Regions from separate parts of the Bacillus sp. Hm123 genome, predicted to be linked through region 2. Evidence: riboswitches for the same ligand, from Rfam matches in the RefSeq annotation. Region 2 holds a riboswitch; each other region holds the start of a gene.
The links. Region 2 has a riboswitch for cobalamin ahead of ACSVDJ_RS09330 ((2Fe-2S) ferredoxin domain-containing protein). Riboswitches for the same ligand answer to the same signal wherever they lie in the genome.
Positions count from the first base shown of each region.

Region 1 (3,279 bases), 1.1 Mb from region 2:
GGAAAACGAATATTCCAAACAACACTATCAAAGGATGGATCGATACCGCTAATCGATGTACCGAAAAAATGGTGGGATAATAAGAAGACGATATCCCGAACCGGAACGTGCATCGTTCCGATCGAGATACCGGCTAATACCGCTATAATAAAAAAAGCAAAGGCAATAACGTAGGCGGAAACTTTATTTCTTAAAAACATCTGGATAAACCGCTTCAGCAAGTTGCTCTAATCCTTCTGTCAGACGAGGACCTGTACGGGATACTAAGTCAGACTGGACATCGTGCACTTCTTTATTTTTGATCGCAGCTACATTTTCCCACCCTTTGCGGCTCAACACTTGCTCTACCGGCTTTTCAATATAATACCCATAAGTTGTGATGATAACATCTGGATTCTTCTCAATGACTGCTTCTTCCGTAATTGCTTTCCAGCCATCTAAGTCCGCTGAAGCATTTTTCGCATGAATGATTTCAAGCATTTCATTCATAAATGTGTTTTTTCCTGGCGTGTAAATTTCAGGTGCTGGTTGAACTTCAACAAACACATTTTTCATTTCGTCTTCTGTAATCGCTTCAGCTTGCTTCTCAATTTCTGCGACATCTTCCTTCATATCAGCCACGACTTCATCCGCTTCTTTTGCTTTCCCTGTCGCTTGACCGATCATTTCAATTGACTCATACACTTCGTCAAAGTTTTGAGCATCGTTCACAACTAGTACATCAATGCCAGCGTCTTCTAATTGCTTCAAGCCATCTTTCGAATTATGAGCACCAGATGCTTGAGCTAACACTAGATCAGGATTTAAACTAATAATCTTTTCAACATTAAAATCCATACCGCCGATTTTCTCGATCTTTGTCACTTCTTCTGGATAATTATCATAATCATTTACCCCAACAATTTCTTTCCCAAGATCTAATTCAAACGCGATTTCCGTGTTGCTCGGAACGAGAGAAACGATGCGTTCAGGATCTTCGTCAATAACAACGTCTTTCCCTGCACCATCTTTAATCGTCACTGGAAACGCCGCTTCTTGCGTTTCTTTCGGTGGATTCGTTTGCTCTTTTTCCGGAGCCGCTTTCTCTTCACCGCAACCAGCGAGCACCCCAGCCGCTAGTAGCATCGATAAAATCGAAGTCGATAGTTTTTTCATCTTTTCTATTCTCTCCTTTATGTTTATAAAATTAAAAAACACCTCTACGTAATAGAGGTGTGCAGTGAAAAAGGGTAGATTCTGCCCTTTCACACCACCCTATCCTCGTAGGTTTGTCGGTGCTTGTGATACAGGCAGGTTTTCTGGCTCGTGAAATGAACAATCTCACTCACAGTGGCGGGACCGCGCTGGATTTACACCAGCTTCCCCTTTTAAGAAGCCGCTTTCCATGGCTTCACCTAATCAAGCATATGTATGATTTATTAACACTAATTATACACAATTTTAATCCCACTTCCACGCCCTTTTTCGCTCTTTCAAAAAATCAACGGAAGAAGTTTGAATTTTCCATATGTATCCGCTAGAATACAAGTATAATAGACTACTGTAATTTGAAAGGAGTGGATTCATATGAAATTAGTAATCGTTATCGGATTATTCCTTCTACTAATGGCTACAGGGGTTTACCTAATATTTGGTCTCCGTCAAATCCTAGATTCTCACGAAGCATCAAAAATAGACAAAATACCAAACAACCACTTCACAAAACAAAACGGCGGTCAAGACATTGGCATGTAGTAACTAAAGCGGAGGCGACTGTCCAGACACGACAAGCAAATGTTCTGACGCTGGAAAGGCGTTAGCCTTGTAAGGGGCAGGTTATTTGACTCGAGTGTCTAGGAGGCGCAGCTAGATGATAACTAAAGCGAAAGGCGCTGTTTGGCGACGTATGGACTGGAGCATTCCGCACGAGATAAAGGAAACACGATGAACGTTAGTGAATCGATGTTGACTTATCGCAAGCTGGATAAAAACAATCCGCAGAGACGACCTCTGCGGATTGTTTTTATCGTTGCTGAACAAGCTGAATTTCTTCAATCGCTTGTTTCATGATTTGCCCCATTTGTGTCAGTTCTTCAAAGCTTGTAGCGAGCGGTGGCATGAAAACGATCACGTCACTGAGCGGTCTTGTCAGCATGCCAAGTTCTCGCATTCTTAACGTGGCTTTATACGCAACACGCTCTTCCCACGGAAACGGTTCTTTCGTTTCTTTATCCTTCACAATTTCAATCCCGCACATTAGTCCAAGCTGACGAACATCCCCGACTTGCGGCAATTTGGCAAGTTCAGCTAGGATTTCCTTGACGTATTCGGCTTTTTTAGCCGCTTGATCGACTAATCGCTCTTTTTCAAAAATCTTTAAATTCGCTAAAGCAGCGGCACAGCCGAGCTGATTTCCTGTATAAGAATGTCCATGGAAGAAGGTTTTCATTTCTGTGTAATCCGCATAAAAAGCAGCATAAACTTTTTCCGTTGTTATCGTTGCCGCGATTGGCAAATAGCCCCCGGTGATTCCTTTAGCAACCGTCATAATATCTGGTTGGACGTCTTCATATTCAACAGCAAACATCTTTCCTGTCCGACCGAAGCCTGTCGCTACTTCGTCCACAACAAGTAAAATATCAAACTCGCGGCAAAGTGCTTCCAATGCTTTTAAATACCCCGGTGGCATCATATTCATTCCGCCAGCTCCTTGCATCAGCGACTCGACCATCACACCTGCAATTTCCTCGTGCTTCTCTTCAAATAATTGACGAATCGCCTCAAGTGACTCTCGCTTCACCGTTGCTTCATCGCCAGAAGGATGACGGTATGTTGCCGGGAATGGTACGACGTAAGAGTTAAACATTAGCGAGCTATAGACGCGGTGATAAATATCGATGGCGCCGACACTAATCGCCCCAACCGTATCCCCGTGATAGCCGTTAGACATCGTCACAAATTTCGTTTTCGTCGTTATTCCTTTGTTTTGCCAATATTGATAGGCCATTTTAATGGCAATTTCCACCGCTTCTGCCCCGCTATCCGAGTAAAAGACACGCGTTAGCTTTTCCGGTGCCAGCTTAACTAATTGTTCCGCTAACTCAATCGATGGCACATTAGCCGCCCCTAATAAAGTAGAATGAGCAATTTTATCAAGCTGAGCTTTAATCGCCTCATCAATTTCTGAGCGACGATGACCGTGGACGTTAAGCCAAAGCGAAGAGTAGCCATCTAAATATTCATTGCCGTGAATATCCTTCAACTTGATTCCTTCCCCGCTTTCGATAATAAGCGGCGCTT
Region 1 covers NZ_CM200277.1:773,927-777,205, reverse strand. Annotated here, with positions in the region: gene ACSVDJ_RS04045 (FecCD family ABC transporter permease) at 1-221, opposite strand, end outside; gene ACSVDJ_RS04040 (ABC transporter substrate-binding protein) at 184-1,155, opposite strand; cobalamin riboswitch at 1,272-1,413, opposite strand; gene ACSVDJ_RS04035 (hypothetical protein) at 1,567-1,734, shown strand; gene bioA (adenosylmethionine--8-amino-7-oxononanoate transaminase) at 2,003-3,279, opposite strand, start outside.
Region 1: it holds a riboswitch for cobalamin, as region 2 does, so the genes downstream of both, ACSVDJ_RS04040 (ABC transporter substrate-binding protein) here and ACSVDJ_RS09330 ((2Fe-2S) ferredoxin domain-containing protein) in region 2, are expected to answer to the same signal.

Region 2 (3,279 bases):
GTGTGGGAAATACGACTTCTTTTGTCGGAAGCTCTTTGTTTTGATCGAGTAATTGCAACGCCTTCATGCCGAGTTCTAATAAAGGCGGAGCTTCTGCCTTCCCTTCATGAAGCGCCCACGGTTCGTTTTCACGCTTCAATCGTTCATGCGGCTTCAATGGTTGCTTCTCAGAAGTCAACGTATACTTTCGCTGATAGCCTCGTGGTGTGATCATTTTATTGTCATAAATAAACGTGGTAGAATTCCCGATCATAACCGTTGTCAACATCCCAATGTCATGCTCAAGCATGTCCGCTAACGTCGTTAAAATAACTTGTTCTCTATCCCGGTACGCACTTTTCACAAGCCCGACAGGTGTGTCAGGAGAACGATATTTTAATAGAATGCGCTGCGCCTCAACAATTTGTCTTGTGCGCTTTCCGCTTTTCGGATTATAAAGAGCAATAACGAAATCCGCTTGTCCTGCCGCGTCAATTCGCTTTTCAATTAACTCCCATGGCGTTAAGTGATCACTTAAACTGATCGTACAAGCATCGTGCATAACAGGCGCCCCGAGTAAAGAGGCACACGAATTAATCGCTGAAATACCGGGAATAATTTCTACTTCAACTCCATCCGCCTCTCTCCAGCCTTTTTCGACAAGCACCTCATAGACAAGACCTGCCATGCCATACACACCAGCATCTCCGCTCGAAATGACCGCCACTTTCTTTCCCTGTTCGGCATACTTCACCGCTGCCTGTGCACGACTCACTTCCTCGGACATTCCTGTACTGATCACCTCTTTGCCCTCGATAAAATTAGCGATCAATTCAACATACGTTTTATAACCGATAATGCAATCGCTTTCTTGGAGCGCTTCTTTCGCTCGTTCGGTAATATGCTTCTCACTGCCTGGACCGAAGCCAACTAGTAGTAATTTCCCTTTCATTGGACACCCTCCTCACTGAACAGCCTTTTTGACTTCACGATCTTTTTCAATCCCTTTTATGCGATCGTTCATAAGCTCCATTCCACTTCCATTATATGTATAAGTTAACGCTTCTTGCACAGGTTGACCGTTTTGTAAATGCTGATGGACAATCCTTTTGGCCATGAGCTCGTCCACCTCGTGATACCAAGCTCCTTCTGGATACACAACGACGACACAAGCATCTTTACAACGACCATTACATTTCGTTCTTGACGTATGCACACGAACATCGAGCTCTCGTTCTTTAATTTCCTCCCGAATCGCTTGCGTCACTTCTTCGCCGCCCTTTCGCATACAACTCGACCCATTACAAATCAACACGTGATGATTCATTTCTTTCAAATTCCAAGTCGTCATATGATCGCTCCTTTTCTATCAAAAAATCCTTAACTCCAAAAGAAGTTAAGGATTTTGTGTAATGATCCGTACGCTGCTCATGTGCAGCTCGTCCGCTCGATACAGCTATCCTACTCTTCCCTCCGAAGAATGATGAAAAAAAGGTAGAAGCAGGTCTCCTGGCTTACGGGTCTCTTTACTCTTGTCCCTTCCCAGCGCAACAAGCACCAGTGGTTATTGACAATTTCATCGCCGTTTACAGTAACGGGGGCTGCATCGGACTTGCACCGATTTCCCTATTATCCCTTGTGAATCAACAAAAGGGCACTCTTACCTTATTATTTAATTTAAATATGTCATTTATTTGAACAACTGCTTTAAGATTATCAGTAAACGCCTCATGTTGACAAGAATTTTTTTTATTTTTAGAAAATTATTAATGGATTCCACCCGGTTTCTATGCGAACCTGTTCAATGGCTTTTTGTCGCTTTTGTAAAAGAAAAGGGTCTTGTCGATCAAACAACAACCCGATCACAGTCCCGCTATGCCCAATAATTACTCCTCCCTGTAACTCGGTTGCCAAATCTACAAACAAACGAATCTTTGGCTTCGGTAAAAAACGTTCATTCACTTGCGAACTAGCTGTGGCAGCTCGCAAAATTTGTTCAACATTTCCGTCTGTAAGCCCTACTGTCATTTCGTAAAAAATCTGTTCTAATAATTGTTTTTCTGCTTCATTGTAATCCTTTTTATTACGGTGAAAAGCTCGCGTATTCACTCTTCCGCCACTATCAAAGCCGATGCAAACAAGCTCAGGCACGTGAGGAAATTCGTGCAAAAGCTCGCCTGTTTGCTGATTGATTGCTGTAATCCCTCGATGCATCACCCCATCTGTCGGCTCGATGTTCGCCGCGATCATCGCTTCCTCTTTCGCTGACAATGTAGCGCCGACACTTGCAGTGACCGCTCGAATCGTAGCGACGATATCGGCAGAACTGCTCGCCATCCCCTTTCCTACTGGAATAGATGAGGTAATAGACAAATATCCGCTTGGCGAGCGGCCCAACATTCGCAGCGTCTGTTCTGCGGCCATTAACGCTAATTTCTTTCCTTTCGTCTCTCCAATTAACGAACCTACTTGTGCAGGTGTAAATCTCGCTTCACTATATAAAGGACTAGGAAAGGTAAATAAAAATGGCTGCCCATCGATCTCCCCTTGCGCTAGCTCTCCAAATGTCCCAAAGCATTTCCCTATCCCTACTCGCATGTACAAACCTCTTTTCTACGCTGTCGATTGGCTAATATTTATAACAATTTATTATAATCTTATTCTTTTTTTCTTCCAAGCGGTTGTGATTTTGTCTCTTAATGACGAAATTTTAATTATTTTTATTTTGAATTTTGCACATAATGAAATAAGCGTGGTCAACCATAATAATATTTGGTTGACAACTTATGTTACCATTCATTAAAATAACGTTAACATTTGTTTTTATTTTATTGATTTGTTATTATAGGAGGTTGGAAAAATGAGTAAACAGCACGAGAAATTAAGAATGTTGATGACGACCGCTCTATTTGCGGCGATTATTGGTATTATGGCGCAAATTACGATTCCGCTGCCGTTAGTTCCGATCACAGGGCAAACGTTAGCTGTCGGTTTGGCTGCTACAATTTTAGGTTCACGATACGGCGCGTTATCAGCGATTGTCTATATGTTCATCGGCGCAGTTGGTGTTCCTGTATTCTCTGGTATGAGCGCTGGAATGGGCGTCATTTTCGGTCCGACGGGTGGGTATATTGTTAGCTTTATTTTTTCCGCTTTTATTATCGGTTTGTATATCGAAAAAACGTCGGCCACTGTAACACAAGCATTTATTGCGAATATCATTGGGATGTTAGTTAACTTAGCCATTGGAACCGCTTGGCTGAAAGTAATGGCGAACCTTTCTTGGATGGAAGCATTCGT
Region 2 covers NZ_CM200277.1:1,825,478-1,828,756, forward strand. Annotated here, with positions in the region: gene cobJ (precorrin-3B C(17)-methyltransferase) at 1-931, opposite strand, end outside; gene ACSVDJ_RS09330 ((2Fe-2S) ferredoxin domain-containing protein) at 944-1,330, opposite strand; cobalamin riboswitch at 1,462-1,656, opposite strand; gene ACSVDJ_RS09335 (GHMP family kinase ATP-binding protein) at 1,735-2,577, opposite strand; gene ACSVDJ_RS09340 (biotin transporter BioY) at 2,840-3,279, shown strand, end outside.

Region 3 (3,279 bases), 110 kb from region 2:
TGCATAAATTGGAATAAGGGGGTGTGAGATGACCAAACAAATGCAGTCCTTTTTACCGCGAGATGATCGTATACTCGATGTTAAGCAAGGAGACGTTACAGGAGATGGGCAAGTGGATACCGTGTATTTAGTTGGAACGAAACGAGAAGACAGCCCGTACGTTCAAAACATTACGTTGGTCGTTGAATATGGCGATCAGTCAGTGGCGACAATTCGTTTGCAAGAGAATTCAGGGTATCATCCAACGATCTTCTTAGGTGATATGACGGGAGATCAGGTTGATGATGTGCTGATCGTTATTGATTCGGGAGGGAGCGGCGGTATCGTCTATGCGTACATTTATTCATTTATTCAAGGAAAAATGAAACTTATTTTCGATTCAGACGTATTTAATAATAGTAGTCAATATGAAGTGAATTATCGCGATCAATATGTCGCAGAAGTGATTAGTTCTCGTCCGTCCAAACGCTACACGCTCAGTTTAAAAGATAGGGGAGAGGATTATTTAACCGCCATTTATAACGCTGATGGAACATTAAAACAACCGATTCAAGGTTTCGTCTCGCCATTGGCAGGCATTTATCCAACCGATTTTGATCGAGATGGAACTTATGAACTTGTCTTGTTTCAAAATATCGCAGGTCAGTATAATGCTGATCGGCTCGGGTATGTGAACAATATCTGGGGATGGGATGGACAGAAACTTGTCCCGTTACGTCAAACAGTGGAAATTCTTGGAGAAAATATCTCTTTGTCTTAATTATTTTATTTATAAAAAATAATTTCCAAAATAGATATTTATGTTACACTTTAACCATAAAAAGAAAGGAGAAAATAAAATGAATGTTCGTATTGCAAGCATTAAGAAAGATGCGAGAGATGCTTTAGCTGGGAATTGGGGCATTGCTGTTGTTCTAATGCTAATTATGTTTGTCTTCGCAGGGATCGTACCGATGATTTTTGATGTTATAGCTGTCGGAGGATTCGAGAATTGGGTGTATCAAACGGGTACATCTATGGAAGGGGACCTTTTTAGTTTATTCATTAGCTTTGTTATGATTCCTTTTTCTATTTCAGCAATGTATTGGTTCTTTTTACATTTAGTTCGAGGAAAGCGTCAAAGTGTTGGGGATGTATTTTCTATTTATGCCAATATCGGTTTAGCGTTTAAGACAATTGTTGTTTCTATCTTAATCGGGATTTTCGTCTTTTTATGGTCATTATTGTTGATTATTCCTGGAATTATTAAAAGTCTGTCTTATTCGCAAACGTATTTTATTATGAAAGATCACCCTGAACTATCGATGCTTGAAGCGATTACGGAAAGTAAACGCCGTATGAAGGGTTATAAGTGGAGTTATTTTGTATTATATTTAAGCTTTATCGGCTGGGCGTTTTTAGCATTATTCACACTCGGAATCGGTTATCTATGGTTAGCTCCGTACGTGCAAGCGTCAATGGCTGCTTTTTACGATAAACATATCGCTAATCAACAGCAGGAAGTGTAAAGAGATCAAAAGGCTGTCTTTAAGAAGGCAGCCTTTTGATTTTGCTTTGTTTTTCCTGTATAATAAAATGATAACAGAATATTCGGAATTAACGGTGTCGATATCGACTTAATAGGGAATTTGGTTCGAAGCCAAAGCTGTCCCCGCAACTGTAAGTGTGGATGAAATGAGAAGACCACTGTGTAAGCTTGCTTATACGGGAAGGCTCAGAGTAAAACGAAGCACGAGTCAGGAGACCTGCCATACATTTCGTAAGTTTCATTTCTTCGGGGAGTGAGAAATTGAAGCGGCAGTGATCTTTCCTAGGCCATTTTCTGCCGTTTTCAGCTCTTTCGTAGAAGAAAGAGTTTTTTGTTTTGGAAAAAAGAGAATGGAGGATGTAGATGATGAAAATTATTTCCAATCAAGAGCAAGTTCAAAACAATATGAAAAGGCTTACATTTCATTCCTTGCTCAATCGATTTCGTGAGCCTGATCGTCAGCAAGCGACGTTGCGAGCGGCACTGAATGAGGAAGTAACGATGTCTTTAGCCATTGATTGTGATACGATTATCGGCTATACTGTCGTATTGCCGCCTGAGAAAGAAGAAAGATGGAGCAAGCTACCTTTCGTTCGTGCGCTAGGCGTAGTCGAGGTCGCTCCAAATTTCAGAGGGAGAGGACTGGCGAAGCAGTTAGTCCAAACAGTGACCGCCAACCCTATATTAGAAAGTAAAATCATTATTTCACTAGAATATTATTGGCATTGGGATTTACAAATAACGAATGGAAATGCTTACGCATATAAACAGTTGCTAAAACGCATGTTGCAGGCGAGCCGCTTTGAGGACATCCAAACGAATGAACCTGACATCGCAGGCTATCCGTACAATTTTATGATGGGGCGGATTGGAAAAGAGATTACGAGCGAGGAGCTATATCAGTTTATGAAACTAGCTGATCCGGATGCGTTTGTTTAGCATAAAGAGAAATGCTCAATTTTATTTTATCATAATACGTTATCTGTCTGTGTTATCTGATGTCAGAAAAGATACATTGAAGCAGCTGAAAACTAGAAACGATCAGTGGCTATATGAGGAGAAGCGTTGGTCTAATGGTGTTGTTCATAATTACTACTATCTTTGGTATCACGTGATGGAGGATGAGATCAATCATCGAGGCCAAATCCGAATATTGAAAAAGCAGCTTCAAAAAAAGGTATAAAAGTCTTCCAACTATGTATGTATTAAACTATTATGGTATAGTTATAAAAAATGGAGGTATTTATAGATGAAAATATCAATTACGAGAGCTTTAGCGGAGTTGAAACTATTAGATAAACGGATTCATTCGACGATGAATTCCACTCCATTGATTCAATACCATGTCGGTAATAAACCGGTCAGTGGCTTTGCTTCTGTGAAGGAATTTGAAGAGAAAGCGCGTGCCAGCTATCAATCGACGTTAGCTTTAATTAAACGCCGAAATGCGATTAAATCAGCGATTGTTTTATCGAATGCGAAAACGAACGTTGAAATTGCCGGTCATACATATACAGTTGCTGAAGCGATCGAACGCAAAACATCGATCCAATATGAGCAGGAGCTTCTACAAAAAATGAAGCATGAGTTCTCATCGGTGACAGATGATGTGGAAGCGATTAATGCAGAGGTTAAGGAACAGCTAGACCGCCAATTAGAAGTGCTATACGGCAGGGAAGCGAAATTGAAAGTCGAAGAAAGCAACGAGTTGACGAAAAGCTATCGTGAAAAACACGAAGCAAAAATCGTTG
Region 3 covers NZ_CM200277.1:1,936,051-1,939,329, reverse strand. Annotated here, with positions in the region: gene ACSVDJ_RS09970 (YybI family spore inner coat protein) at 29-760, shown strand; gene ACSVDJ_RS09965 (DUF975 family protein) at 840-1,508, shown strand; cobalamin riboswitch at 1,584-1,767, shown strand; gene ACSVDJ_RS09960 (GNAT family N-acetyltransferase) at 1,892-2,467, shown strand; partial or broken gene ACSVDJ_RS09955 (hypothetical protein) at 2,508-2,711, shown strand; gene ACSVDJ_RS09950 (hypothetical protein) at 2,778-3,279, shown strand, end outside.
Region 3: it holds a riboswitch for cobalamin, as region 2 does, so the genes downstream of both, ACSVDJ_RS09960 (GNAT family N-acetyltransferase) here and ACSVDJ_RS09330 ((2Fe-2S) ferredoxin domain-containing protein) in region 2, are expected to answer to the same signal.